One region of the Mesorhizobium sp. M0751 genome, then DNA from elsewhere that is predicted to be linked to it. Evidence: riboswitches for the same ligand, from Rfam matches in the RefSeq annotation. Region 1 holds a riboswitch; each other region holds the start of a gene.

Region 1 (9,937 bases):
CGCCTTCTTGACCATCGGCGTGTTGGTGAAGATTTCCGGCGGCTCGCCGTTCGGGCCGGGGCGCAGGTCGCGCACGCCCATGGCGCAGGACGCCTGTGGCTTGGGCGGGCCGCCTTTCACCTCGATCAGGCACATGCGGCAATTGCCGGCGATCGACAACCGCTCATGGAAGCAGAAGCGCGGCACTTCCGCGCCGGCGTCCTCGGCCGCCTGCAGCAGCGTGTAGTGGTCGGGTACAGTGATCTCTTTCCCGTCGACCTTGAGCTTTGCCATTTCGCCTCAAACCCCTGCGGACGTTCCGCAATCTTTCCTTCCGGGCGCAGCCGACACCGCGCACGATATTGAATTCACTTTTTGGCCCCGGCCAATGCGGCCGCCTGACCGATCCAGCCGTCGCGGCCGATGCGGCCCTTCAACGACAGGTAATCTTCGACCCAGGCGATCTCTTGCGGCGTCCACGCGGCGATCTGGGCGTATGTCCAGATGCCAAGGCCGTTCAGCACCTTTTCCAGTTTCGGCCCGATGCCCGATATCACCTTGAGGTCGGCGGGCTCGGCTGGCCGGTCCATCGGCTTGGGCTGCTTGAAATCCTCCGGCATCAGCCCGGCCGACGCGTCCGCTGCAACGGTGCTGGCATTCGCCAGGCTCCGCGCCGCACTGCTCGTCGCAATGTCGGTCACATCGTTGGCGAAGGACTGCGCCTCGGCAATCAGGGTTTTGGTGGCTGCGCGCGCCTTTGTCGAGGAGCTTTTGCCGGTCGCGGAAACGCGTTCCGTTCGGGTCTCGAAATCGTCGGCGACCGGCTGCCAAAGCCGCTGCGAGGTCTCGGCCGCGCCTGAAAGCACGCCCATCCAGATACCAAAGGCGTGGTTGGCAAGGCCGATACCGAGTGCCGTCATCGCCGCCGCGCCCGCGACAGGATGCGCCAGGAGATTGACGGCATTGGCCATCTCCCTCGGCATCATCGTGGTCCGGTCCTGGTTCATCTTCAACAACGGGTCCATATCGGGCGTAAAATCGTCGGGTATCGAAAACAGCGACATCGGTGGTCTCCTGGGGTGGTCTCCTGGTCGTTTCCGTCTGCCCCGCGCTCGTTTCCTCGTTTCGGGCATTCGCCCGCATTTCTGAATTCTTCTATTCCGCCGCAACCAGCACCGGTTCGGCGCGGTGTGCGTTGCGCGAAAACTCGTCGATGCGCCGCTCCACCTCGCCGCGGAAATGCCGCATCAGGCCCTGGATCGGCCATGCCGCCGCATCGCCCAGCGCGCAGATCGTGTGGCCCTCGACCTGCTTGGTCACGTCGAGCAGCATGTCGATCTCGCGCTTCTGCGCTTCGCCGCGCACCAGCCGTTCCATCACCCGCCACATCCAGCCGGTGCCTTCACGGCACGGCGTGCACTGGCCGCAGCTTTCGTGCTTGTAGAAATAGGAAAGTCGCGCGATCGCCTTCACGATATCGGTCGATTTGTCCATGACGATGACAGCCGCCGTGCCGAGGCCCGATTTCAGGTCGCGCAGCGCGTCGAAATCCATCGGCGCGTCGATGATCTGCCCGGCCGGCACCAGCGGCACCGAAGCGCCGCCCGGAATGACCGCCAGCAGATTGTCCCAGCCGCCGCGAATGCCGCCGCAATGCGTCTCGATCAGCTCGCGGAACGGGATCGACATCGCCTCTTCGACGGTGCAGGGATTGTTGACGTGGCCGGAGATGCAGAACAGCTTGGTGCCGACATTGTTGGGCCGGCCGAAGGACGAGAACCAGGCGGCCCCGCGGCGCAGGATGGTCGGCGCGACCGCGATGGACTCGACATTGTTGACCGTCGTCGGGCAGCCATACAGGCCGACATTGGCCGGAAACGGCGGCTTCAGCCGCGGCTGGCCCTTCTTGCCCTCGAGGCTTTCGAGCAGCGCCGTTTCCTCGCCGCAGATATAAGCGCCGGCGCCATGGTGCATGTAAATGTCGAAGTCGTAGCCGGAGGTGTTGTTCTTGCCGATCAGCTTGGCCGCATAGGCCTCGTCGATGGCGCGTTGCAGCGCCTCGCGCTCGCGGATGAACTCGCCGCGCACATAGATGTAGGCGGCGACCGCGCCCATGGCGAAGCCGGCAAGCAGGCAGCCTTCGACCAGCGTGTGCGGGTCGTGGCGCAGTATGTCGCGGTCCTTGCAGGTACCGGGCTCGGATTCGTCGGCATTGACGACGAGATAGCTCGGCCGGCCGTCGCTTTGCTTGGGCATGAACGACCATTTCAGCCCGGTCGGAAAGCCGGCGCCGCCGCGGCCGCGCAGGCCGCTCGCTTTCATCTCGTTGACGATCCACTCGCGCCCCTTGGCAACGATGCCGGGAGTGTTGTCCCAGGCGCCGCGCGCCATGGCGCCGGCCAGCGACTTGTCGAAGCGGCCATAGATGTTGTTGAAGATGCGGTCTCTGTCCTGAAGCATTGCTCGTTCCTCAGACCGGCTTCTTGCCGGTCGGCCGGCTCTTGTTTCCGGGCGACGGCCTGGCCGCAGCCTTAGCCGGGTTGACCTTGGCCTCCGGCGCTTTGAAAGCAGACGCCGGCTCGGCCTTGTTCTTGGGCCCTTTGCGCTGTTTCGAGACGTCCTCGACCTGCGGCTCGGCCTTGTTGGCATTGGCGGCCGAATGCAGCGGCGCTGCAACGCTCGCCGCCTTTTCCGCCGCGGGCGCGACTTTCGCCGCCGACGGCGATTTCAGCGCCGGGCTGGTCTCGACCGTATCGGTCTTCGGCTTGCTGGCACTCGAGGGCGCAACTGGCGCCGGTGCGGCAGGAGCAACTGGCGAAGCCGCTGCGGGTACTGCGGCGGCAGCCGCTGGCGCCGCTTCCTTGGCGGCCTTGGCCGCCGCCCTGGTTTCCCGGTCGCGGGTCGCCTTGAGGATCGCCTTTTCGCTCTTAAGGGTCGTCAGGCCGCTGGCCGGCTCTGAGGTGATGCGGCCATTTTGCGGTCCCGGTTTCACCGTGGCGCCCTTGCCGGCGTCATAGAGGTCGATGATCTCGGCAAGCCGCTCCGGCGTCAGATCCTCATAGGTGTCTTTGAATATCATCACCATCGGTGCGTTGACGCAGGCGCCGAGGCACTCGACCTCTTCCCAAGAAAGCGTGCCCTTGTCGTTGGTGTGGAACTGGTCGTGATGGATCTTCGAGCGGCATACATCCATCAGCGCTTCGGAGCCGCGCAGCATGCAGGGCGTGGTGCCGCAGACCTGGATATGGGCGCGCGTGCCGACCGGATTGAGCTGATATTGCGTATAGAAGGTGGCGACTTCGAGCCCACGGATATAGGGCATGCCGAGCATGTCGGAGATCGTCTCGATCGCCGCCTTGGTCACCCAGCCTTCCTGCTCCTGCGCCAGCATCAGCAAGGGGATAATCGCGGATTGCTCGCGCCCTTTCGGATATTTCTTGATCCACTGCTTCGCCGCTGCCGCATTCGCCCGGTTGAAGGCGAAGGAGGCTGGCTGGAGGCTGGCTTCTGCGAGACGGCGGACTGACATGGAGTTTCGCTTCTTCGGTTTCTACTGGCTAGGGCTATCGGCGCGATAGCAATCCTCGGATTGCCCAAGCACACATACAAACTCTTCATTCCCACGCTTTAGGCGAACGTACTCGTCGTAACGGTCATTCCACCAAGTTACGCGTCCACAGTCGCGGGGCCGTGCCAAGCTCGGTACCTCTGCGACAAAAGTCCTCTCACTTTTGCTACAGGGTTGGCCTCGCCGCGCACCGAGTACAAAAATTCCGGAATCCAGAAGCACATCGCCACCGAATTCGCGCACCGTGAGCAGATCGCCTTCCGCTACCAGCTTGAACCCGTCCTTAAGAAGATCCGTCGAGGATAGCCCATCACCGGATCCGGCAAGGGATGCTTCGGCGGAAGCCGCAAGGCAAGCCGCCGCTAGAAAAGATTTGGATGTCCGGGCCAGTGCCATCGTCACCGATCGACCTCACCAAATACGATGTCGAGGGAGCCGAGAACGGCGGTGACGTCGGCCAGCATGTGGCCGCGGCACAAAAAGTCCATGGCTTGCAGATGCGCAAAGCCTGGCGCGCGCAACTTGCAGCGGTAGGGCTTGTTGGTGCCGTCGGAGACGAGATAGACGCCGAACTCGCCCTTTGGCGCCTCGACCGCGGCATAGACCTCGCCGGCCGGCACGCGGTAGCCTTCGGTGTAGAGCTTGAAGTGATGGATCAGCGCTTCCATCGAGCGCTTCATCGCCGCGCGCTTCGGCGGCACCACCTTGCCGTCGAGGTTGGACACCGGCCCGCTGCCCTCCTTGCCGAGCAGCAGGTCGACGCACTGGCGCATGATTTTCGCCGACTGCCGCATCTCTTCCATGCGCACCAGATAACGATCGAAACAGTCGCCGTTCTTGCCGATCGGAATGTCGAAGTCCAGCTCGGCATAGCATTCGTAGGGCTGCGATTTGCGCAGATCCCACGGCGCACCCGAGCCGCGCACCATGACGCCGGAAAAGCCCCAGGCCCAGGCGTCCGCCAGGGAGACGGTGGCAATGTCGACATTGCGCTGCTTGAAGATACGGTTGCCGGTCAAAAGCGCGTCGAGATCGTCGACCGACTTCAGGAACGGGTCGATCCAGTTGCCGATGTCCTCGATCAGCTTCTGCGGCAGGTCCTGATGGACGCCGCCCGGCCGGAAATAGGCCGCGTGCATGCGCGAGCCCGAGGCGCGCTCGTAAAACACCATCAGCTTTTCGCGCTCGACAAAGCCCCACAGCGGCGGCGTCAGCGCGCCGACATCCATCGCCTGCGTCGTCACATTGAGGATGTGCGACATGATGCGGCCGATCTCGGAGTAGAGAACTCGAATAAGCTGCCCGCGCTTCGGCACCTCGATGCCGAGCAGCCGCTCGGCGGCAAGCGCGAAGGCATGCTCCTGGTTCATCGGCGCGCAATAGTCGAGCCGGTCGAGATAGGGCACGGCCTGCAGATAAGTCTTGTGCTCAATTAGCTTTTCCGTGCCGCGATGCAACAGCCCGATATGCGGATCGACACGATCGACCACCTCGCCATCAAGCTCCAGCACGAGGCGCAAAACGCCGTGCGCGGCCGGATGCTGCGGGCCAAAGTTGATGTTAAAATTGCGGACGGAGTGCTCGGTCATGCTAGATTCCAAGCCTTTCCATGGCGGACGGCGTCAGTTCCATGAAGCGGACCGTCTGCGGCCCGGCCACATATTCTTTTGCTCTCTGCTCGCATTGCTCAACGGTCTCATTGGAAGGCTGGAGATCGGCCAGTTCTCCAGCATCGCGCAAGGCGTTCAAAATCTGGTCCAATTCAATCTGCATCGCCGGCTTGATACGAAATATCGTGGGGCAGTTCTTCACCGTGTCGTTCGCCACGACAGCTCGCGCCGCCGAATAGCAATCCACTCCAGCTACTTTGCAGTCGTTCGCAAAAGCATTCGGCGCAACACTGCAGCAAAACAGGCCTAGGAGTGCTATGCGGATCATCGCCACATATCCTCACTGTTTCGCCTTCTCATCGCCGGGCAGGACGTAATCCGTCCCTTCCCATGGCGAGAGAAAATCGAAATTGCGGAATTCCTGCTTGAGCTCGACCGGCTCGTAGATGACGCGCTTGGCTTCGTCGTCGTAGCGCACCTCGACGAAGCCGGTCAGCGGAAAGTCCTTGCGCAGCGGATGGCCTTCGAAACCGTAATCGGTCAGAATCCGGCGCAGATCGGGATGACCCGAAAACAGCACGCCATAGAGATCGTAGGTCTCGCGCTCGAACCAGTCGGCGCCGGGATAAATGCCGGTGATCGACGGCACCAGCGTCTCTTCGTCGGCCTGGACCTTGATGCGGATGCGGATATTCTGTCTCGGCGACAGCAAATGATAGACGACGTCGAAGCGCTTTGCCCGCGACGGGTAATCGGCGCCGCAGACGTCGATGATCGAGATGAACTGGCATTTCGGGTCGTCGCGCAGGAAGGTCACCACCTCGATCAGTTCGCGCGGCTCGACCGAGATAGTGAGTTCGCCATAGGCGAGCACCGCCTCGCCGATCCGGCCGGTCAGCTTCTCGCCGAGATAGGTCGAGAGGTCATTCAACGCCTGGGTCATGCCGCTCACCGCTCGATCGTGCCGGTGCGGCGGATCTTCTTCTGCAGCAGAAGGATGCCGTAGAGCAGCGCTTCGGCGCTCGGCGGGCAGCCGGGCACGTAGATATCGACCGGCACGATGCGGTCGCAGCCGCGCACCACCGAATAGGAATAATGATAATAGCCGCCGCCATTGGCGCAGGAGCCCATCGAAATGACGTAGCGCGGTTCGGGCATCTGGTCGTAGACCTTGCGCAGCGCCGGCGCCATCTTGTTGGTCAGCGTGCCGGCGACAATCATGATGTCGGACTGGCGCGGAGACGCGCGCGGCGCGACACCGAACCTCTCCGAGTCGTAGCGCGGCATCGAGGTATGGATCATCTCGACGGCGCAGCAGGCGAGACCGAAGGTCATGAACATCAGCGAGCCGCTGCGCGCCCACGTGATAAGCGCCTCGGTCGAGGTGACGAGAAAGCCCTTGTCGGCCAGTTCGTTGTTGATCTCCAGGAAGAATGGATCGTCCTCCCCCACCGGCCTGCCGGTGTTGGGGTCGATGAGACCCTTGGGCTTCGGCGCGACGAGCGTGCCGGAATTGTCGCTCAATCCCATTCCAGCGCTCCTTTTTTCCATTCATAGGCAAAGCCGATGGTCAGCACCGCCAAAAACACCATCATCGACCAGAAACCGAGCATGCCGATCTGGCTGAACGACACCGCCCAAGGGAACAGGAAGGCCACCTCCAGGTCGAAGATGATGAACAGGATCGACACCAGGTAGAAGCGGATGTCGAACTTCATGCGGGCGTCGTCGAACGAGTTGAAGCCGCACTCATAGGCGGAAAGCTTTTCCGGATCGGGGTTGCGGTAGGCCACCAGGAACGGTGCGGCGAGCAGCGCCAGGCCGACGACCAGCGCCACGCCGATGAACAGGACGATGGGCAGGTACGAACCTAAAAGTGCGTTCATGCTGCAGTTTCCGTTAGCGGCCAATCCACTCTGATTACAGCACCGGACCCACTTGCGGAAGCGTGACAGTTTAACCACTGAACCGTTTTAAGGAGGCTCTATGCTGCAACGCGGCGAGGGTTAGCGCAGCGCTTTCGGCGAAGCAAGTCAAACCTTGTTCAAATCGCGGTGCTGGGCGGCATATCCGGCAAAACTGGTCCGATCCGCTCCTGTTTGATTTCTTTCACTTTTCACTCCACTTTTCTCTCCTGACATGGATGCCGCCAAAACCCTGCTAGCATGGCACGGAATCGCAGATTCTCTGCTCTGTCCAGCATCATCAGGATACCGCGTTGATGAAGGAAAAAATCTCGCTTCGCATGGCTCGCCGCATCGCGCTGGCGGCACAGGGATTCAATGACCCCCGCCCCGCCGGTACGCCCGACCGCAGACATCTGGCCCGCGTGCTTGCCCGTACCGGCCTGCTGCAGATCGATTCCGTCAGCGCCGTAGTGCGCGCCCACTATATGCCGCTCTATTCGCGGCTTGGCCCCTACAAGCTGGCGCTGCTCGACGACGCCGCCGTAACGCGCAAGCGCATGGTCTTTGAATATTGGGCGCACGAAGCCTCGTTCCTGCCGGTCGAGACCTATCCGCTGATGCGCTGGCGCATGCAGCGGGCCGAGCGCGGCGACGAAATGTACAGCGGACTGGCCAAATGGGGTCGCGAGCACGCCGCCTATATCGAGGAGATCTATCGCGAGGTCTCCGAACGAGGCCCGATCGCGGCATCTGCTTTTGAAGGCCAGAAGGGCAATGGTGGCTGGTGGGGCTGGAGCCATGCCAAGCACGCCTTCGAATGGCTGTTCTGGGCCGGCCGCATCACCACAGCGCATCGCCGCGGCTTCGAGCGGTTCTACGATCTGCCGGAGCGCGTACTGCCGCCGGCGGTACTCGCTCTGCCGGTTCCCTGCCCCGAGGATGCGCACCGCGAATTGCTGCGTATCTCCGCCCGCGCCCACGGCGTCGCCACGGCAGGCGATCTGCGCGACTATTTCCGCCTCTCGCCCGCCGATATCAAGGGTCGCATCGAGGAACTGGTCGAGGCCGGCGAGCTGTTGCCGGTGAGCGTCGAAAGCTGGAGCAAAGCAGCCTATCTCCACAAGGACGCCCGTTTGCCGCGCAGGATCGAGGCGCGCGCCTTGCTCGCGCCGTTCGATCCTGTCGTCTTCGAGCGGTCGCGCACCGAGCGGTTGTTCGACTTCCACTACCGCATCGAGATCTACACGCCGGCAGAAAAGCGCCAGTATGGCTATTATGTGCTGCCGTTCCTGCTCGGCGACAGCATCGTCGGGCGCGTCGACCTCAGGGCAGACCGCCCGGCCGGCGTATTGCGCGTCCATGCCGCCTATGCCGAGCCCGGCGCCCCGCCACAAACCGCCGCCGAGCTTTTCGAAGAATTGAAGCAGATGCAGGCCTGGCTCGGGCTTGAGCGCATTGAGGTGACGGCTGCGGGCGACCTTGGCCAGCCGCTCGCAGATACCGCCGCGTCATAGACGTGCGTTGACACGACTGCCTCCACAAGCCTAAATCCATTCCAGACGGTCCCCTGCCCGCAACGGCAAGGGCCAAGAGGGAATGCGGTGCGAAATCTCGATTTCAAATCCGCGGCTGTCCCCGCAACTGTAAGCGACGAGCCTCGGCCGAAAACCACTGGGATATTCCCGGGAAGGCGGCACCCAGGCGATGACCCGCGAGCCAGGAGACCTGCCGTCTAGGACATAAGAATCCGATCGCCTGGCGGGTTTTCCGGGCAAGGAGCCTGATTTGGAACGCGACAGCAGTTTTCCGGCTGAGACAGCGGATTTATTGTCCGGCCATGGTGATTCCCCGGCCGGCGTTACCGTCATCGTCTGCTCGTCCTGCCGTGACGAGACCGGTTCGGACGCCCATCCCTGCGCCGGCGAACTGCTCGCCGAGGACACGCGCCGCGCCGCTTCCAGCGAAAACATTAAAATCCGCACCGTCGAATGCCTCGGCAATTGCAAGCGCCGGCTCAGCGCCGCGATTTTGCGCGACGGCTGCTGGAGCTACGTCTTCGGCGACCTGACTGCGACCAGCGGCGCCGATCTCGTGACCGGCGCAAAACTGTTCGCCACCTCGACGGATGGGCTCATTCCATGGCGCGGCCGTCCCGAATGCCTGAAGCGCGGCCTGGTTGCCCGCATCCCTCCCCTTGACCTTTTGAAGGACCTGACATGACCGCTGCCTTCCTTTCGCGCGTTCCCTGCACCGTCGTCACCGGCTTTCTCGGCGCCGGCAAGACGACGCTGATCCGCCATCTGCTCGAAAACGCGAAAGGCAAGCGGCTGGCCATCATCGTCAACGAGTTCGGCGACATCGGCATCGACGGCGAGATCCTGAAGGGCTGCGGCATCGACACCTGCCCCGACGAAAACATCGTCGAGCTGGCCAATGGCTGCATCTGCTGCACAGTCGCCGACGATTTCGTTCCGGCGCTCGACCAGATCCTGTCGCTGACGCCGAGGGTCGACCACATCCTGATCGAGACATCCGGCCTCGCTTTGCCCAAGCCGCTGGTCCAGGCCTTCCAGTGGCCGTCGGTGAAAAGCCGTGTCACGGTCGATGGCGTCATCGCCGTGGTCGACGGGCCGGCGCTGGCTGATGGCCGCGTCGCCAACGACATGGATGCCCTGCAGGCGCAGCGCGCGCAGGACGAGACGCTCGACCACGACGATCCGGTCGAGGAAGTATTCGAGGACCAGCTCGCCTGCGCCGACCTGATCATCCTGTCGAAGAGCGACCTGTTGGACGCCGCCGGCTCGGCCCGTGCCAATGCCGTCATCGGCAAGCATGTTGCGCGGGCGGTGAAGATCGTGCCGACTTCGCAAGGC
Region 2 (9,937 bases), on a different contig from region 1:
GATGAGCGTAGTGGGGTCGCGGCGCGGGTCGGTGCAGATCATGCATGGATCCGAGGTATCGACATTGCCGCAGGTCGAGCAGATGCGCACCTTGTCGACCGCCTCGCCCATGGCGGCGGCGAGCGGCGCCAGCAGCTGCTCCTTCTTCTTGATGAGGTGGAGCGCGGCGCGCCGTGCCGAACGCGGACCGAGCCCCGGCACCTTGGCCAGCAGCTGAATCAGGCGTTCGATCTCGGGACCGGCGATTCGCTTCGACATCGCACCGGTTTAGACCATGATCCCGAAAAGTGGAAACCGGTTTTCGGAAAAGATCATGGTCAAACAAGACGATAGAGCCCCATTCCGAACTATCGGAATGGATCAGGCTCTAGGATTTTTCAGCGGGTTTTGGAACACTCCTGAGGCGCGCGCTGTTCAACGCGCAACGAGGCAATCGCTTTAGGTTTGCGCCGCCCCTCATTGCCCTGCCGGGCATTTCTCCCCGTATAGTGACGGGGAGAAAGGGCCAACCGCGACCTCGGCACCCTTTTTGCAGCGCCGGAAATTGGCGAAGTCCTTGGCAAAGGCGTACTTCTCCCCGTCACTATACGGGGAGAAGATGGCGGCAGCCAGATGAGGGGCGGCGGCGCCCTCAACAATCGACCGCCTCAGTTTTCTTCCAGCGGCCGGGTCTGGCCGGCGATCATAGCGCCGATCGCGTCGGCGTTCTCGGGCGTCGCCTCGAACGACATTGTCGGTTCCGCCGGCGCGGCCTGGAAGGAGGTGACAGGCCGGGCGCTCACGGTCCCGCCAAAACGGGCCGCATCCGGCTCCTGCATTGGTTCTTGCAGCGCCACAAGTATCGGCTTCTCTTGAGTCGGCTTCTCCGGGGTCGCCATTCCGGCAGTCACCCTGGTCTGCTTTGCCGGCTGCGATGCAGCGGCGGTCACATAGGTTGCCTTGGCAAATGTCGGCCTGGCCTCGCGTGCCGGCTCCGCCGAGGCGACAAGTATGGCCTGAGCGGCAGGCGCCTGCGGCTTGGCCTGGGCCACGGCGACCACCGGTTCGTCCGGCAGCGGCTGCCAGTTGCGGCCGCGCTTTTCATAGAAGGCATTGCCGCCGGCGACCATGGTGTAGTGCATGTTCTTGTAGGGGAAGCGCAGGCCGGCGGTGTGGAAATACATGGTGTTCTTCAGCTTGGCCTTGCGCTCGCCCTTGAGCACCGCCTCGGCGGCTTCCTCGACATCGGGCATCGCCTTCGAATTCATCGGCCGTGTCATGACGCCCGGCGCGAACTGGCCGCGCTCGCCAACCACTTCGCAGATGGTGCTGCCGTGCTTGCCGGACCGGAGCCGGTTCATCACCACGGTGCCGACCGCAATCATGCCGTCACGGCTCGAGCGGTTGGACTCGAAGAACATCGCCCGCTCCAGGCATTCCTTCTCCTTGGGCGTGGAATTGTAGGAGCGCGAGCTCAGGAAACCCGGCGTAATGGCATCGGTCAGGCTGGACATGCCGTGCGAGGCGGTCTGACTGCAAGCGGCCAAAAACAGCGGCGAGATAACGACGCCGAGCCGCAACGGCGTCTTCCATCGGGTAGAGATCAACAGGCGTCCCCTCATTCTGCTGCCAGCCCGCCCCTGGTTGCGGCAAGAATGAGACACTTTCAGGCAAAAAGATGGCTAAAGCGTTATTAAGTGTGGGGCGTTGCCCAATAGACACAGCTGGCTGGTCAGCAAGCGTTGGGCCGCTAAAGGCTTCGGCCACTGTAACGGCATCCCGATTGACTAATAGCGCGTCGCGTTCGACCGGCCTCATGCGACGCGTTTTAGGTTCTTGTTTTGATGCATGTCATTATCGCAAAACCCCTGCACACTTTTGCGCGACATGCATTAGCCTTAGAACGGCAGCTTCATTCCCGGCGGGATCGGCAGTCCCGCAGTCAGCGCCTTGGTCTTCTCCTGCATGGTCTGCTCGACCTTGGTCCTGGCGTCGTTGTGGGCAGCGAGGAGCAGGTCCTCCAGAATCTCGACCTCGTCCTCCTTGAACAGCGACGGATCGATCTTCAGCGACTTCATCTCGAATTTGCCGGTCAGCGTGACGCTGACCAGGCCGCCGCCGGCCTGCCCGGTGGCTTCCAGCATGGCGATCTCATCCTGCATGGCCTGAAACTTGGCCTGCATTTCCTTTGCCTTGCCCATCAGGCCAAGAAGATCTTTCATCGCACGGTCCTTTGCAGTTGGTGCTGGTTGTTTCAGGTTTCGTCGTCGTCGGCCGGCGGCTCGACCGGCACTTCGGCCTCGGCCGCATCGGCTTCCGGCGCGTCGGGAATGCGTACGTCGATGATCTTGGCGCCGGGAAAGCGCGCCAGGATGGCGGCGACCGTCGGGTCGCTCTTGGCATCGAGGAAGGCGTTTTCGCGCTTCGTCGATTCCATCTCGGCCAGCGTCTGGCCGCCCTCCTCCTTCGACAGCGACACCAGCCAGTTGCGACCGGTCCAGGCGCGCAGCTTGGCGGTCAAATCATTGAGCAGCATCTTCGGCGCATCGTCGGTCAGGCTGACGTCGATACGGGCGGGCTCGATGCGCACAAGGCGCACGCAACGCTTCACCAGCACCTTGAAGGCCATGTCGCGCTGGGCGTCGGCAAGGGCGACAATGTCGGCCAGCGATTTCACCGGCACCGGCGGCGCCTCGACCACTGGCTCCGGCGGAGCAACGAAGTCGGTCGGCACGGGCTCGGCCTCGACCAGGCGCATCGTCTGCGCGCCGCCATTGGCCGTCGGCATCCGCGTCTGTGCCACGGCGCCGGCACCACCGCTTGCAGGCGCATGGCTCGCGGGGCCGGGGCTTGCCGGCGCGCCATTCGCGCGCGGCGCGGCGCCCGGCAGCGAAACGCCGTTCTCCAGCGATTTCAGCGCCTCATCCAGGGTCGGCAGGTCGGCGGCATGGGCCAGCCGGATCAGCACCATCTCGGCGGCGCTGACCGGGCGGTTGGAGGTCTGCACCTCGGGAATGCCTTTCAAGAGCATCTGCCATGTCCGCGACAGCACCTTGACCGACAGCGTGCTGGCGAAATCGGCGCCGCGCCGGCGCTCGTCCTCGGACAGCGAGGCGTCGTCGATGGCAGCCGGCACGAAACGCAGACGGGTGACCAGATGGTTGAACTCGGCAAGGTCGGTCAGCACCGCGGCAGGATCGGCGCCGGTATCGTACTGGGCACGGAATTCGGCAAGCGCGGCGGCGACGTCGCCCTTCATGACATGTTCAAACAGGTCGACGATGCGGGCACGGTCGGCCAGGCCGAGCATGGCACGCACCGCTTCGGCGCTGACCGCGCCGCCGCCATGGGCGATCGCCTGGTCGAGGATCGACTGCGCATCGCGCATCGAGCCTTCGGCAGCGCGCGCGATCATCGCCAGCGCATCGTCTTCGACTTCGATGCCCTCCAGACCGGCTATCCTGGCAAGGTCGGCCTTGATCATCGCCGCATCGATGCGCCTGAGGTCGAAACGCTGGCAGCGCGACAGGACGGTGATCGGCACCTTGCGGATTTCGGTGGTGGCGAAGATGAACTTGACGTGCGGCGGCGGCTCTTCCAGCGTCTTCAGCAAGCCGTTGAAGGCCTGGTTGGAAAGCATGTGCACTTCGTCGATGATGTAGACCTTGTAGCGCGCCGACACCGGGGCGTAGCGCACGCGCTCGATGATGTCCCTGATGTCGTCGATGCCGGTATGCGAGGCGGCGTCCATCTCGATGACGTCGACATGGCGGCCTTCCATGATCGCCTGGCAATGCTCGCCGAGCACGGCAAGGTCGACGGACGGCTGGTCGACGGTCGGTGTTTTGTAGTTCAGCGCCCGCGCGAGGATGCGCGCGGTCGTCGTCTTGCCGACGCCGCGCACGCCGGTCAGCATCCAGGCCTGGGCGATGCGGCCGGTGGCAAAGGCATTGGTCAACGTGCGGACCATCGGCTCCTGGCCGATCAGCTCGGAGAAATTCGACGGCCGGTATTTGCGCGCTAGCACCCGATAGGCGGCAGGCTTGTCCAATTTCCCGGCCTCGTTTTCGGCTTCGCTCATTCGCCCGTTAAGCTCCAAGGGCTGCCACTGGAGGCGGCCGATTCCTGCGCATAGTTTCGCCCGCACGGCTTGGCGCCGTCAATGTCGAGCAAAAGGCGAAGAGGTGGGAGGCTGGAACAATGACCCGTTCCGGGCTCGTTAGGGCTGCTTCCTTCCGGACCTGACCCGGTTGGCGAGTGGACCGTCCACCACCAACCTCCCAGCCTCCATATCGGCAATCCGGCGATGAAATGCAAGTGCGGATGATGGGGGTCTTAAGCGACGGCGACAGCTGAAACCAAAAACCCGCCTCTGCGGGCGGGTCGTTGGGGCGAATAATCACCATAGCGAAATTAGTAGCATAGCTGCCGGCACAAAGCAAGAACAAAATGTGGCTGCGGTCGGAGAAAATCGCGGATATGCCCCTTGTGAAAGGAGCCGGCCGGCAGGCCAGAGGGCGCGCGAGAATCGTGGCTTCATTCCAGCTTGGGTTCCTCGCCCCACGAAAGTGGGGAGAGGTGGCTCGGCGAAGCCGAGACGGAGAGGGGACTGCGCCCTACGAAGGCCCCCTCTCCGGCCGCTGCGCGGCCACCTCTCCCCCGCTTCGCGGCGGGCGAGGAACCCAGGTCTTGAGAGGTCGAGGGCAACCTCGGCAAGCGTCATCCGAGTTGGATCTTCCTCTGAACGTTCTGCCCGATCGCCAAACCCTCAGAACTCGATCCCCTGCTGCGCCTTCACGCCGGCGGAGAAGTGGTGCTTGGTCACGCCCATCTCGGTGACCAGATCGGCCGCCTCGACCAATGCCGGCTTGGCGTTGCGGCCGGTGACGACGACATGCAGGCCTTCGCGACGAGCCTTCAGCGCCGCGACCACCTTTTCGAGATCGAGATAGTCGTAACGCAGGGCGATGTTCAGCTCGTCGAGCACCACGAGGCTGATCGACGGGTCGGCCATCAACTCGAGCGCCTTCGCCCAGGCGGCCTCGGCCGCCGCGATGTCGCGCTTCAGGTCTTGCGTCTCCCAGGTAAAACCCTCGCCCATGGCGTGCCAGACGACACGATCGCCAAAACTAGCAAACGCGTCTTTCTCGCCGGTGTGCCATTTGCCCTTGATGAACTGGACGACGCCGACGCGCTTGCCATAGCCGAGCATTCTGAGCGCCAGCCCGAAGGCGGCCGTGGTCTTGCCCTTGCCCGGCCCGGTGTTGACGATCAGCAGCCCCTTCTCGACCGTCTTGGCCGCGACCTCGGCGTCCTGCACCGCCTTGCGCTTGGCCATCTTGGCGCGGTGGCGTTCCTCGTCCCCCTGTTCAATGGTCTTGGGATCGATAGCATCAGCCATGTCATTTCACCTTGAGCGGCAGCCCCGCCACCATCAAAAGCACTGTGTCCGCGACGGCCGCGACGTCCTGATTCAGCCGGCCGGCGGCGTCGCGAAACCGTCTTGCCAGCGCATTCTCCGGCACGATGCCCTGGCCGACCTCGTTGGACACCACGAACCACGGCCCACGCGGCCGCGACAGCACATCGGCCAGCCCTCGGCATTCGGCCTCGACATCATGTTCGGCCAGCATATGGTTGGTCAGCCACAGCGTCAGGCAGTCGATCAGCGCCGGCTGGCCGTCAGGCAGCGCCTCGATCGCGCCGGCAAGGTCGAGCGGCGCATCGATGGTCGTCCAGCCCTCGCCTCGCCGCGACCGATGTAGCGCGATACGCTGGCGCATCTCGTCGTCATAGGCTTGCGCCGTGGCGATATAGCGCCAAGGCGGCGGACGGGCCGTTACCAGCCTCTCGGCATACGCGCTCTTGCCGGAGCGCGCACCGCCGATGACCAGGGTCAATGCCCCGGCAGCGCGGTCAGGCAAAGCTGTCGCGCAGGCTGGTCGCCGTGCCGGTGAAGCGGCCGCGCACCACGCCGACGACCGCGCCGAGCACCAGCCAGAACACCAGATTGGTCAGCGTCACCGCCACCACGAACTGGTGGTGCAGGCCTTCTGGGATCGTCGTCTCGAAACTGTCGGGCTGCGGCGCGCCGACGATATGCGGCGCAACGATCAACGCCACCGCAAGAACCACCAGCGGCAGCGATCTGCGGAAGACGATAAGGCCGAGACCGGCCGCGGTCGCCACCACTGTTGCCCACCACCATATCTGGCGTTGGACAAGGTCGCCCGCCGGCATCGCCGGCAGTTCCGGCGGCAGGCCGAGGCCCGGCGCCAGCGTGAACACGGCAAAGCCGGCCAAGCCCCAGAACAGGCCCTGGCGCCAATTGCCGATGCCGCCGGCGAATTCCGAAACCGCAACCAGGACCAGCGCAAAGCCGATGCCGGTGACGATATTGGCAACGACGCTGAAGCCGAAGCGTTCGAAACCGTCGGCCGGCGCCCAGCTTTCCTCTTCCGCCGGAGCCATTGCTTCAGCCGGTGCCGGCGCGGCGCTGCTCATGGCCGTCGTGCCCGCGGCGTTCTCGGCCGGTGCCGCGGCATGGTCATGGCCGCCGCCGGCCTGTTCGTAGACTTCCGCCTTCAGGATGAGCGGCACCGTGGCATAGGCTTGCATGCAGGCGAGAGCCACGCCGGCCACAAGCCCTGCGATCGCCGCGATGAACACGACGTTGCGAAACAGTGTCATGATGTCAGCCCCTTGTTAGTGGCAGGGAAAGCCCATCGAATGGCGATAGTCGTGCGCGGCATTGTGGACCGCATCGATATGCGAGAAGCCGACAAAGCCCATGACGAAAATGCCGAGGAATGCAGCAAGCGCCAGCTGCATGAAACGCGACTGCGAGGAGGCGGAAGCGCCGAGCGAGACGGAAGCGGTATTCATGTCTTGTCCTTTCGCCCTCCACCCGAGGGCATAGAAGTCAGTTTCCTGTCGCCGGCAGGTCTCCTGGCTCGCGGATCAGCGCCCTTCCCCACCTTCCCGAAGGCGAACCCTCAGTGGCATATGGAGAGGACTACCGCACACAGTTGCGGGGGCAGCCACGGCATTGGGCAAACAACTTGCCCTCACCGCATTCCCTCTTGGTTCCAAACGGAACCGACGACATCAGCGACTATAGGCAGAATCGCCGCGCCCGGCAAACCAAATTCCGCCGGATCGTGTAGCGAATGCGCCGCCTCGCCAAGCTGGCCGGCCGGCGCCGCGATTGACAATTTTCGCGGCCGGTGTCGGCTGGCGGATGGGGAGGAAGCCGGCATGCAACCCAGCCCGAACGAGCGCGGTCCCTACAACGGCCTGACGCGGGCCGAGCCGACGCTGCCGTCATCGGCCTATTGGGACATCGCGGCCTATCAGAACGATCTCGAGGCCATCTGGTATCGCAACTGGCTGCTCGTCTGCCGCGAGGCCGACCTTGCCCAGCCGCTGGCTTTCAGGACGTTCCACATCGGCACGCAGGAGGTCGTCGTGCTGCGCGACGAGACCGGCGAATTGCGCGCCTTCCACAACACCTGCCGGCATCGTGGCTCGCAGCTTTGCCAGCAGAGCGAAGGCCGGCTGAAGGTGCGGCTCATCACCTGCCCCTACCACGCCTGGTCCTATTCGCTGCGCGGCGATCTGGTGCGCGTGCCGTCGAAATCGCTGCCTGAAGGTTTCGACAAGGCCGATCATCCGCTCTACCGCGTCGCGCTGTCGGTGTGGCGCGGGTTCGTCTTCGTCAACCTCGCCGAAGACGCTGCCGGTTCGGCTGAAACATCCTTCGATCCGGCATCCGGCAACCTCGCCAACTGGCCGTTGGAAACGCTGCTGAGCGGCCATGTCCTGCGCAAGGTTATGAACTGCAACTGGAAAATCTTTTGGGAAAACTTCAACGAGTGCCTGCACTGCCCCGGCGTCCACAAGGACCTGTCGCGGCTGGTGCCGATCTATGGCCGCGGCCTGATGGGCCGGCACGACGACCCCGAATGGGCGCGCCACGCCGACAATGACGCACCGGAATTTGCCGGCGGCTTGCGGGCCGGGGCCGAAACCTGGTCGCGCGACAGGCGCGTCCACGGCTCGGTCTTTTCCGGCCTGACGCCGGCCGAGCGTGCCGCCGGGCAGACCTATGCCACCAGCCTGCCGTCGATGTTCGTCGTCGGCCATGTCGACTATGTCAGGACCGTGCGGCTGGTGCCACTTGGGCCGGAGCAGACCGAACTCACTGCCGAATGGCTTTTTTCGCCCGAAGCGCTCGCCGATCCGGCCGCCGATATCGACAACATCGTCGCCTTCGGCACCCAGGTGCTGGAGGAGGACGCTGATATCTGCGAGGTCAACCAGAAGGGCCTCCGCTCGATGCGCCACAAGGCCGGCGTGCTGATGCCGGAGGAATATGATCAGCACCGCTTCCACAATTGGGTGCGCGAGCGCCATGCGGCGCTCGAAAATCAAAGCGATTTGGGCAGATAGCGCCAGGTGACGAAGCCGCAGATCGCCGCCAGCAGGCCGAGCGTCGCGAAAACCGCGCCCAGTCCGAAAAACGCCAGCACCACCGAGTAGACCAGCGGCGGCGTCAGCTCGGAAAAGTCGAGATAGGTGCGGTAGACCGCCGCCATCTGTGCCCGCTCATACGAGCGCACCGAGCGCATGAAGGCAGTCGAGCCCAGCGCATCGAGCGCGATGGTGAAGAAGGCACCGCAAAGCAGCAACCCGCCGGTGACGAGCGGTGCGGCCTCGCCGACGGCGCCGGCCGCCAGCAGCGTTGCCGACATCGCGAAATAGGCGAACGTCATGGTGCGCCGGCCGCCGAAACGCTTTCCTGCCCTGCCCCAGAAGATGGCCATGAACAAAAGCGCATTGCCGGCCGAAACCAAGAGGCCGCCGGCGAGCTTGCCCTCGCCGGTGATCACCATGAACAGCGGCCCATAGACGAAGAAAGTCGTCCAGAAGCAGGAGCGGCCGAAGGCGATCAGCCAGGCCAGCCTCAGCCTTGGCTGCGCGACGAAGCGGCCGATATTGGCCAGCGGATTGACCGGCCGCGTCTTGCCGGGGCGGATCGACGGGTTGTCGCCAAGCCGGTAAGTCCAGAACAGCGCCAGCAAGGCCATGGCGAAGACGGCCACCGCGCCATGCGCGGCATAGATGCCGAAACGCGTGTAGAGGAAAATGCCGAGGGTCGGCCCGGCGGTCCAGGCAAGCATCGACCACGCCATGCGCAGCGACTCGGCCTGCATGAAATCGGTCTTGCGGATATGATCCATGATGTAGAGGTTGAGCGTGATCGCCAGCGCGCCGGCGCCGACGACGCGGCAGAGCATGCCGACCACCTGGCCGGCCAGCGTATGGGTGACGAAGAACAGCGAGCCGGCGGCCAGCAGGCAGGCGCCGGCGGTATAGACCCAGCGCCGGGCAAAGCGGGCGATCAGCATCGGCATGAACAGCGTCGCCGACAGGCCGAGCATCGCCACGATCGTGTAGAGGATCGAAACGATCTGCTCGTTGTGCAGGATCTCGTAGGCCTGGATCGGGATGACGCTGGATACGGTGGCGCGCGCGAAGGATTCGACCGCATAAAGCGAGGCGAAGGTGCGGGCATCCGCCGGCCGCAAGGCCGCGAGCCAGATCGGATGGCGCACATGGGTAGCCATTGCTTTTCCCGAAGCCGAATCGCCTGAAGCAGTGTTTGGAGCACAAATCTGCCGCGGCGATTCCTTGCCGGGTAACAGGAAACCGACGCCTTCACGGCAAAAAGCGAAGCCGGCCAAAGGCTTTCCGGCTCTGGCCTAAAGCAGCCCTGATGCTGGCCGGCGCCAACGTGACGCAAGGCCCTGCTTCTTTTGACGGTGGCAACCGTGATAGTCGTCTTGCCGGGGCTGAACCAAGACAGCGAGACCATGAGCACCGACACGCCGACCGCCTCCGTTCAGGATCAACCGAAGTCGAAGCGCATCGCCGCCATCGACATTGCACGCGGCAT
Region 3 (9,937 bases), on a different contig from region 1:
ATGTCTGTTCCGAGATGCCGGCTTGCTTCACCGCGCTCTTGAGAGTAGCGCCGCCGCCGATCGAGGTCTCGATCTGCGCCAGCTTCTGGGCACGATCCTTCGCGGAGTAGCTCTTTCGGCCTGTTCGCGCTGACGGCGGTGCTTCAGTGGTCGCGGATATCGGCTTGGCGCCCTCCTTGCGGGCAGGCGCGCTCGCCTCAGCTTCTGGCTTCCTCGACCGCCGCGCTCTCGTCTTCGGTTTTGGCGTTTCCGCTTTGTCTGCCGGTGCGCTAGGAACTACTGCTGACTCGGTTTCCAGGGGATTGGCCATGAAATGCTCCACTCGCGGTTTTTGCAAAGGTTCAGCATCAAGGGCCACTACAGTAGAGTCAATAAGCTGACGATTTAACGGCTCGACTTCCTTTGTTGTCTCGGCCATCGCCGCGGCGATGTCGAAATTGCCCCAGATGGAACGTGCGGATTTTTGATAATTGCGCTTTTGTTTGACTTCCACGGTGAATGGTCGCGTCTGCCGCCTCATAGTTCCTTCCTGAATAGGAGAATGAAGTCGCCGCTCGAATTTTTGGCGCTTGCTGCTTAGCGCGGAGCATTATCGTATAGCCGCTCAACGGGCAAGTGATGCCGGTCTTCGATGGCTGACCCATCTGGGGAGATTTGAGCGGCTTCGCGCGTCCTGCGCATGCCTGTAAGAGCCTGACTCGAAACTCGACGCACGACGTGGAGCTGCCATGCGGCGAAGCATGAGGCGGATCGAGGCGATGAAGATCCATGCCTCGGCGCTGGCGATGGTCGCCTCGAAGTCTTTGGCGAGCCGGCGACAACGTCCCAGCCAGGCGAAAGTTCGCTCGAGGACCCATCGTCGTGGCAGCACCTCAAAGCCCTTGGCCGCGTCGGAGCGCTTGATGATTTCGAGGGTCCATGTGCCGAGATTGGCCAGTGCCTGCGACAGTTTTTCTCCGGCATAGCCGCCGTCGGCGAACAGATGCCGCAACCAGGGAGAAAGCCGTCGAATGGAGGCGATGACGCCGACTGCCTTCCTGGATGTCGGCCGTGTGCACCGTCAGCCCGACCAAGTGCCCCTCGGTGTCGGTAATGATATGGCGCTTGCGGCCTTTGACCTTCTTGCCGGCGTCGTAACCACGCAAACCGGCAACGTCCGTGGTCTTTGCCGATTGGCTGTCGATGACACCGGCGTTCGGGCTCGCCTCGCGACCAGCTGCAGGCGTGCCGCAGCCACCAACTGGAAGTTGATGGTCTTCCACAGCCCGTTGTCCCGCCAGGCATAGAAATAGCGTTGAACCGTCGAAACCGGCGGGAACCGGTCCGGCAATGCCCGCCATTGGCAGCCGGTCCAGGCGATGTAAAGAAGCGCGTCCACGACCGCCCGAAGTTCTGTCGTCCGCGGTCGTCCCCGTTGTCTTCGTTCCCGGCAGGAACGGCTCGATCAACGCCCATTCCCTGTCCGTCAACGCGTTTGCATCTCGCTGCCCCGCGCGGCAATATCGCCGGCGGGTGCTCTCCGTCCAAGCCATGTCGTTATCCTGTTCAAGTCTAGACAACTCAAGCGAATCACAACGGACGGGGCCACTCAACCGCTTCCACCCCCAAAACCGAGTTTCGGGTCAGGCTCTAAGGGCAAACACCATGCCATTGTGGGTGGTGGTTTGCGTGGCGAGACACGCCTGGTAAGGACCCTCGTGGTTCCGGTACCGCCCCTGAATATCGTGGTCGCAATTGGGGTGGTAATGGTTTGGCGGGATTTGCTGACGCGAGAAAACGGTGTCGCTGCCGCCGCCGCAAACCTTCCTCGATGAAATCGCCGCCACTGCAGCCCTTTTCGCCTGCTTCACACCAATTGCAGGCGTAGGTTTCAGGATTCACGCCGTTTTTGCCGGTGGCGCAATACGGCGTCGGAAAATTACCCACATTGAACTGACCTAGAACATCGGCAAAGGCGATGCAGGCCTTCTTCCCTGTCTTGAACCAGCAACTGATCGCGTGCAGTCATCCGGATAAGCCGCCCCGCCGGAGGCCAAGCTGACTTGGTGACACACGAACGCATTATTGTCTTCCGGTCTGGCGGCAACAGTATCAGCAGGACGGCAAAGCTGACCGGCTGCAGCGAAGCGCAGGTGAAGCGCGCTGGGCTCGACATCAGAAGGAAAGCGGGAAGCAGGAAATGTTGTCGCAAAAGTTGAGTTCTGCGAGGTGCAAAAGTCAGTTGCAAATCGTCGCGACAGAGGCTCGGCAGCTCCCCGAAGTAGCCATTTCAGATTGCTTGCAGGTGCGGATAAAGTCCTTTATGCATCGGCACATGATCAAGTCCGCGCTCATCGCTGCAATCTATTATGCGACGCTTCCATAAGGAGCGGCGCGTTTCGATCATGCCTTGAAACAAGCCGCCGTCAGGCGGCTTTGTTCATTGAGAGGACCCCCTGGCGGCAATACCAGGAGGATTCCCTATGGCACTTCCCGATTTATCAACCGGTCATTCCAAACCATATTCGGCGGCTTTGAAGACGCTCATTGAGCGCGGCTATGTAAATCAAGGGACCGACCTGCCGGGTGTCGATGCCGCCTTTGAAGCAGGCATCGTACCCGCTTACGCTGGTTTCGATGGGACGGCTGACAGTCTTCATGTCGGCCATCTTCTTCTGATCATGGCGCTTCGTCATCTTCAGCAGACTGGCCATAAACCCATCGTTCTCATTGGGGGTGGGACCACCCGCATCGGCGATCCCAGCTTCCGTTCGGACGCGCGGCCGATGCTGACGGACGAGCGGATCGCCGCCAACATTGAAGGGATCAGAAAGGTCTTTGGCCGTCTCCTTGTCTTCGGAGACGGCCCGACGGATGCCGTGATGGTGAACAATGCCGACTGGCTGGACAGCATTCGTTGGATCGACATGCTGAGAGACGTCGGCAGGCATTTCTCCGTCAATCGGATGCTCTCTTTCGACAGTGTGAAGTCGCGGCTGGAAAAGCAGGAGAATCTGAGCTTCTTAGAATTCAACTACATGATCCTCCAAGCGTTCGACTTCCTTGAGCTAACCCGCCGGACCGGTTGCCGTTTGCAGATGGGTGGAGCCGACCAGTGGGGGAACATCATCAATGGCATCGACTTGATACGGCGGACGGATGGAAAGGAAGTCTTCGGAGTGACTACGCCGCTTCTGAAGACTCCTTCAGGTATCAAGATGGGTAAGACGGCTGCCGGAGCTGTGTGGCTCAACGAAGATCGCCTTTCGCCATACGATTACTGGCAATTCTGGCGTAACACGGAAGACGCTGATGTCGTTCGGTTTCTGAAGCTTTTCACCGATCTGCCGATGAACGAGATCGAGCGATTTGGACAGGCTGAAGGAACCGAGCTAAACGCCGTCAAAGAACGTCTCGCCAACGAAGCTACGGCCCTGGCACATGGAACTAACGCCGCCAAACAGGCGGAGGCCACGGCTAGCCAAGCATTTGGGCAGGGCGAAGCCGCAGAGGGGCTACCGACGCTTCATCTAAATGACGCCGAGGGGTTGGCCGGAGTAGCCCTTGTGGATTTGCTGGTACGCGCCGGATTGACCTCCTCCAAAGGGGAAGCGCGAAGGGCGATCTCGGGACGAGGTGTGCGGATCAACGGCAACGTTGTCGAGGTTGATACAATGATATCTTCCCAAGACCTCCCGATCCGGCTTTCGCTCGGCCGGAAGCGCCACACTGTTGTAAAGTAGGGTTTCAGCAAATGCTGTCGCAGAAATTCCGCCCGCTTAGCGGATATTGCAGACATTCGCGTCGAGTTCCCTGAGGAATGTCGAGAGACACTCCTCAGGGGGTAGTTAAGGCCGCCAAGTTTTCTGGGTTAGCAGGCGCGCCACTGTGGCAGCTTGGCTTGTATGGCGAGGCCATGGTTGAGTGAGGCGAACCAAATCCAGCCCCGCGGTCGATCCCGAAGCTTCCCACAATGGCGAAGAGAACATCTTCACTGGTTCCTTTTCAGCACAAGACCTTCCGTTCGCTATGGTCGGCTGCACTCATTTCGAACCTTGGCACCCTAGTGGAAGGTGCGGCGGCAGCTTGGCTGATGACGAGCATCGCCACCTCCCATGGAATGGTGGCGCTCGTCCAGTCATCGACCACCCTCCCCTACATGATCTTCTCGCTCGCGGCGGGAGCGCTCGCGGACAAGTTTGACCGTCGCCGGATCATGTTGACTGCGCAACTGCTGATGGTCTGCGTATCCGCCTTCCTGGCGTTCCTGACCTATGCGGGGAATGACACGCTGGACCCTTCTGGGTCTCACCTTCCTAATCGGCTGTGGTTGGGCATTGCACGATCCCTCTTGGCAAGCCTCCATGGGAGATATCCTGCCTCGCGAACACCTGCCAAGCGGGGTTGCGCTCAACGGCATGAGCTACAATCTCATGCGCAGCATCGGGCCGGCGATTGGCGGCATAATCGTGGCCACAGCCGGTGCGGCCTTCGCGTTCCTCTTCAACGTCCTTTGCTACTTCGCTCTGATCGCTGCGCTGTTGCGATGGAAAGCCGAACGGGCACGACAAGCGCTGCCGCGGGAGGCTTTCGGCAGTGCGATGGCGGCGGGCTTCCGTTACGTGCTCTTGTCGCCGAACCTTCTCAAGGTGATGTGCCGGAGTTTCATTTTCGGCCTCACCGCCGTTGTCATTTTGGCTCTCCTGCCGTTGGTCGCTCGCGAACAGATCAAAGGGACCGCAGTCACCTACGGCGTGATGCTCGGCTTCTTCGGCCTGGGAGCGATTTGCGGCGCGCTCCTCCTCGGGCGGGTCCGAGAAGTTCTCTCCAACGAATGGGTCATTCGCGGTGCGTTCTTTGTATTGGCGATCAGCTGCTTCTTTCGGGCATGGAGCGAGCACGTTGGGCTGAGCTGTCTCAACCTCATGCCAGCCGGTGCGGCCTGGATTCAATCATTCTCGCTGTTTAACGTCACAGTGCAGCTTTCGGCGCCGCGGTGGGTGGTTGGACGCGCCCTCTCTCTATCAGACGGCCACATACGGCGGCATGGCGGCGGGAAGCTGGCTTTGGGGCGAACTGGCGGATGTCCAAGGTGTTTCGGGAGCCTTGCTCGTCCGCCAGCTGGTTCTTGTCATTGGGGGACTGATGGGCATCATTCTGCGTCAGCCGGATTTTGAAACGCTCAATCTGGATCCGACCAACAAGTTCAGCGAACCGACGCTGCAACTTGACCTGCGGCCACGAAGCGGTCCGATCATGGTGATGGTCGACTATCGTGTCGATCAGAGAGATCCAGACTCGCCCACAATAATTATCTGAATTTCAGCAGTAATTTTTGATCGCCCATTCGTGCTGTGTACCAGCCCTGTGTCTTGCGCAAGTGGTCACGAACGGCTGCCGGAGCCTCGAAGACGCCCTAAAAACACATGCTGCGATTTTTGAACACGCTTGACGATTAGATTAATTCATCCACAATGCGTGTGTTGAACACGCGAGGTGAGTTATGAACATGAAAGAGCTTAGGGTTCGACTGGGCATGACTCAAAAAGATTTGGCAGAGCAGATGGCAACGACGCAACAGACTGTGGCCCGTTGGGAAACAGGCAAAACGCAGTTGAATGTCGAGCAGATCAAGGACCTTTGTCTCACGTTGAAATGCACGGTCGAGGAGCTGCTGGGCTGGAAGATTGATGTCGAGGAGTGGCGCACGAGCCCGTTTGCAATTGCCGATGCCGAAACGCGATACGGCACGCTCAGAATCAAGACGACTGTTGGCAGCCGCCAATATCCTATCGATGAAAAGGCGCGTGAATCGATTTTACGTCAGTTGAAGGAACTTCATAATCTTCGTAGAAATAACACAAGCAGGCCATGGCTGTATTGTTGGAGCCTTGACAACAAAATACTCTTGATAAATCCGCAATATGTCCGCACCATTGAGCTTATCGGTGAAGATGTAGAGGAGATGCCAGAGTATTATCATCCAGAAATCTATCGGGCTTTGGATGACTGGGATAAGGGTGAGGTTTCAGGAAAGCTGAAGAAAGAATGCGATGCCATCATCGCAGAGATGGGTGATCAGGAAGCCGTGCGCATGGCCTCCTATGTTCGCGTCACATATGACGACGGAGAAGATGAGTGGAACTTCTTGGATGAAGAAACCGCTACGACTTTCTTCGGATTGGAAGCTGCGACCTTTGACGTTCCCCAGTGTAGTTTCGCCGAAGTGGAGGAAGAAGGTTACTACCGAGCGCGATACGCCAACCTTGATCGCGTCGCGGTGATGGAGGTTCCAAGCGACCGTTATCACAGATTGACCGCGCCCGAGGAAGCTTAGAACCATCCACGAAGGGCGCATGTTACATCTCGACCTTGCGTGGTGCGTTTTCAGTACGAGATGACGTTAAGCGTAGGTAGTGGCAGGTAAGAGTGCTCGACCAGAAGCTCAACTGCCTCCTCAATATCGCTGCCGATGTGCCGCAGGACACGTCCACGGGAGCGTGGATAGGCGTGAAGTTCCTGCACTCCACGGTCCGCTCTCCCATCGCCGGTGTGTGCCCGACGCCATCTTGTGGACGAGCTTGGCCGCCTGCACCCGGTTGTATTCCGGCTTGCGGTCCGCCTGGGGGGCCGCCGCGATGGCTATCTCCATGTCAATCGGCGCCGAACTTTGACTGCCCGCTGCTTTTGATGATTTGGCGAGGTCCCGCGCATAATCAGTCTTGGTCTTCTCCTTGAGGCCCTGTGTCGCGAACTTGTGGTCCAGCAGGGCAAACAGGTCCAAGTCCCCCTCCGCCCGTGGCGCTGGCTTGCCCTCACCGCCCTCGGCTTCCAATTGGGGAACCGCTTCTGCGCGCTGCACCGTGGCGATTGTCCGCCCAAGACGCATCACAAGATCGAACGCCAAACCGTGCGCGTGCACGACGATTTGCCGCTCAGGCCTCATTTGGACAGGACTTGAGCTGGCCCGGTGGTTTGAGCCGGGTTATCTTGAGCCGGTGGGCTGCGAACAAGCAGTTCGAGACATTGGCCTCGATTACTTCGCAACAGGCCGCTGCGCCGGGCCTCGGGGTGCTCCCCTCGAAATCGTTGTGTCGTATCACCGAGGGCATCACGGCCAACAGTTTCCACATGGGCAACAGCCTCGCCATTGACCCGGATGTGGTCGCGAGCAGATCACCAACGAAGCGGTCGGAAGCTCGGAGCCGAAGTTCGACGCCGAGGTGGCGTTCGCATGATGCGGGAAGCAGCACCACGGCGCTTGCCGGTCGTTTGCCGCCGGCAGCCGACGAACTCCTATCCTCCTGGACAAGGGCGCCGTGCGTCATTGCTTTGATTTACCGGCCGCTCAAGGCTTCCACAGTTTTCGCTTTCGAGGCGACCTTTGGAACATGCCAACGGAAACTTAACATAACGACATAAAGATTTCTTTATGCGGCGTTGACAAAGAAGCGAACTGCTGTAATTGTCTCCCGCGTCGTGGTTCTCCGTACGGCGCTGCCGCAGCGGAGCTAAGAGGGAAGCCGGTGCGATGCCGGCGCTGCCCCCGCAACTGTTAGCGGCGAGCCAACCCCACTCATGTCACTGAGGCGAATAGCCTTGGGAAGACGGGTAGAGGCTATGACCCCGCGAGCCAGGAGACCTGCCACGGCGAATTACGTCCACGGGCGGGGTGTCTCGGTGGCCGCTGCAGCCTGGCGTTCGTGCCGGCCTGCTAGCGCCTTCCTTGTCACCGACGCCCCAACCATCGGGGTCTGGCATGACTATCTCTCAGCAAATTCCTGTAGCAACGCTCGGCGTGCCCCGCTTCGGTCGTCGGCGAGAACTGAAATTCGCGCTTGAAAGCTACTGGTCCGGAAAATCGTCCGCTGCCGAGCTTCTCACGACCGCGAAGGCGCTCCGTGCCGCTAGCTGGGAGGAGCAGCACGATCGCGGCGTGTCGAAAATCCCGTCGAACGACTTCTCGCTCTACGACCATGTGCTCGACACCGCAGCCATGGTCGGCGCCGTTCCATCCCGTTACGGCTGGAATAGCGGCGAGGTTCCACTTGACATCTACTTCGCAATGGCGCGGGGCAACCAGGGTCAGACGGAGGATTGTCGACACGCTGGTCACCAGCAGGCGGCTCATCGGTCTGATGTAACCGCGATGGAAATGACCAAGTGGTTTGACACCAACTATCACTACATTGTGCCGGAACTCAACGATGATCAGACGTTCGCCCTCTCGTCGACGAAACCGGTCGATTACTTCATCGAGGCTAAAGCTCTCGGCGTTCACACACGCCCAGTCATCCTTGGACCGATCACCTTCCTCAAGCTGGCGAAATCGCCTGCCAAAGGATTCGATCCCATCGCGCTCCTGCCGCGGCTGCTGCCCGTCTACGAGCAACTCCTGCAGAGGCTGAAGCTGTCTGGAGCCGACTGGGTGCAGATCGATGAGCCAGCGCTTGTCCTCGATCTGAACCCGAACGAACGAGCTGCGTTCGAATTCGCCTATGGCCAGCTGTCGAAAGCCGCGCCCGAGCTGAAGATCATGCTGGCTACCTATTTCGGGCCGCTGGGAGACAATCTCGAAACCGCGGTTTCTCTGCCCCTGGCCGGGCTGCATATTGATCTCGTGCGCGCTCCCGAGCAGCTGGAAACGGTGGGTCGGCTCGCACCGAAGGATCCGGTGCTCTCGCTTGGCTTGATCGATGGCCGCAACGTCTGGCGTGCGAACCTGCCCGCCATTCTCGACCGCATCAAACCGATCGTCGCCGGCTGGCCCTTGGACCGCGTCGAGATCGCGCCTTCTTGCTCGATGCTGCATATACCGATCGACCTCCGCATGGAGACGGAACTCGACGCGGACATCAGGTCGTGGCTCGCCTTCGCGGCCCAGAAGACCGACGAGTTGGTGTTGCTTGCCCGGGCCCTGTCCCAAGGCAGGGATGCGGTGGCAGGCGCGTTGAAAGCGTCTGCCGAGGCTGCCGCCACTCGCGTGACATCCACGAAGATCCATGACCCGCTGGTTGAGGGGCGGATCGCCAGCATTGACGACAGCATGAAGCGACGAGAGAGCGCTTTTGCCGAGCGCTCCAGAGTCCAGGCCGGCACGCTCGGGCTGCCGCCGTTCCCGACGACGACCATCGGGTCCTTCCCGCAGACGCCGCAGGTACGCAGGGCGCGGGCCGCTCATGCGAAGGGCCAGCTGAGCTATGTCGACTACGAGACCTTCCTGAAGAAGGAGATCGAGGCTGCAATTCGCTGGCAGGAAGAGATCGGGCTGGACGTGCTGGTGCACGGTGAGTTCGAACGAAACGACATGGTACAGCATTTCGGCGAGCAGCTGTCCGGCTTCGCCTTCACCCAGCATGCCTGGGTGCAGAGCTATGGGTCGCGTTACGTGCGCCCCCCCATCATCTTCGGCGACGTATCGAGGCCCAATCCGATGACGCTGCGCTGGTGGCAGTTCGCCCAGTCGCTTACGGAAAACCCTGTGAAGGGAATGCTCACAGGCCCGGTGACCATTCTCAACTGGTCATTTGTTCGCGACGACGTACCCCGCTCCGAAGCATGCCGCCAGATCGCGCTCGCCATCCGCGACGAAGTGACGGATCTCGAATGGTCCGGCGCAAGGATGATCCAGATCGATGAGGCCGCGTTTCGCGAAGGATTGCCACTGCGCCAGTCTGATTGGAACGACTATCTCGACTGGGCTGTCGAATGCTTCCGGATCGCCTCAACGGGTGTAAAGGACGCGACTCAAATCCATACCCACATGTGCTATTCGGAGTTCAACGAGATCATCGACGCGATCGCTGAAATGGATGCGGATGTCATTTCGATTGAAACGTCGCGCTCGAAAATGGAACTGCTGGACGCCTTCACGAGCTCCAAATATCCGAATGGAATCGGGCCCGGAGTCTACGACATTCACTCACCACGGGTCCCGGAAGTCGGCGAGATTTCGGAT

Evidence for each region. A riboswitch is a leader RNA that binds a small molecule or an ion and turns the genes downstream of it on or off. The one in region 1 is predicted to bind cobalamin.
Region 2: linked by a shared signal. The riboswitch ahead of NKI19_RS18250 (CbtB domain-containing protein) and the one ahead of NKI19_RS07545 (DUF1636 family protein) in region 1 are both predicted to bind cobalamin.
Region 3: linked by a shared signal. The riboswitch ahead of metE (5-methyltetrahydropteroyltriglutamate--homocysteine S-methyltransferase) and the one ahead of NKI19_RS07545 (DUF1636 family protein) in region 1 are both predicted to bind cobalamin.

The regions. Positions count from the first base shown of each region.
Region 1 covers NZ_JAMYPH010000003.1:461,828-471,764, reverse strand. Annotated here, with positions in the region: gene nuoG (NADH-quinone oxidoreductase subunit NuoG) at 1-273, opposite strand, end outside; gene NKI19_RS07590 (helix-hairpin-helix domain-containing protein) at 348-1,043, opposite strand; gene nuoF (NADH-quinone oxidoreductase subunit NuoF) at 1,135-2,439, opposite strand; gene nuoE (NADH-quinone oxidoreductase subunit NuoE) at 2,450-3,508, opposite strand; gene NKI19_RS07575 (NADH-quinone oxidoreductase subunit D) at 3,946-5,136, opposite strand; gene NKI19_RS07570 (hypothetical protein) at 5,138-5,485, opposite strand; gene NKI19_RS07565 (NADH-quinone oxidoreductase subunit C) at 5,498-6,100, opposite strand; gene NKI19_RS07560 (NuoB/complex I 20 kDa subunit family protein) at 6,106-6,687, opposite strand; gene NKI19_RS07555 (NADH-quinone oxidoreductase subunit A) at 6,678-7,043, opposite strand; gene NKI19_RS07550 (winged helix-turn-helix domain-containing protein) at 7,379-8,578, shown strand; cobalamin riboswitch at 8,608-8,811, shown strand; gene NKI19_RS07545 (DUF1636 family protein) at 8,850-9,284, shown strand; gene cobW (cobalamin biosynthesis protein CobW) at 9,281-9,937, shown strand, end outside.
Region 2 covers NZ_JAMYPH010000011.1:86,498-96,434, reverse strand. Annotated here, with positions in the region: gene recR (recombination mediator RecR) at 1-258, opposite strand, end outside; gene NKI19_RS18285 (cell wall hydrolase) at 648-1,586, opposite strand; gene NKI19_RS18280 (YbaB/EbfC family nucleoid-associated protein) at 1,878-2,201, opposite strand; gene NKI19_RS18275 (DNA polymerase III subunit gamma/tau) at 2,234-4,060, opposite strand; RNA gene ffs (signal recognition particle sRNA small type) at 4,164-4,260, opposite strand; gene cobO (cob(I)yrinic acid a,c-diamide adenosyltransferase) at 4,748-5,380, opposite strand; gene cobU (bifunctional adenosylcobinamide kinase/adenosylcobinamide-phosphate guanylyltransferase) at 5,382-5,903, opposite strand; gene NKI19_RS18255 (CbtA family protein) at 5,896-6,669, opposite strand; gene NKI19_RS18250 (CbtB domain-containing protein) at 6,685-6,864, opposite strand; cobalamin riboswitch at 6,901-7,097, opposite strand; gene NKI19_RS18245 (aromatic ring-hydroxylating oxygenase subunit alpha) at 7,237-8,430, shown strand; gene NKI19_RS18240 (MFS transporter) at 8,409-9,608, opposite strand; gene NKI19_RS18235 (heparan-alpha-glucosaminide N-acetyltransferase) at 9,855-9,937, shown strand, end outside.
Region 3 covers NZ_JAMYPH010000012.1:183,477-193,413, forward strand. Annotated here, with positions in the region: gene NKI19_RS19770 (transposase) at 1-520, opposite strand, end outside; partial or broken gene NKI19_RS19775 (IS5 family transposase) at 725-1,532, opposite strand; gene NKI19_RS19780 (hypothetical protein) at 1,780-1,941, shown strand; gene tyrS (tyrosine--tRNA ligase) at 2,463-3,722, shown strand; partial or broken gene NKI19_RS19790 (MFS transporter) at 3,953-5,271, shown strand; gene NKI19_RS19795 (helix-turn-helix transcriptional regulator) at 5,483-6,316, shown strand; gene NKI19_RS19800 (hypothetical protein) at 6,437-6,763, opposite strand; cobalamin riboswitch at 7,443-7,643, shown strand; gene metE (5-methyltetrahydropteroyltriglutamate--homocysteine S-methyltransferase) at 7,739-9,937, shown strand, end outside.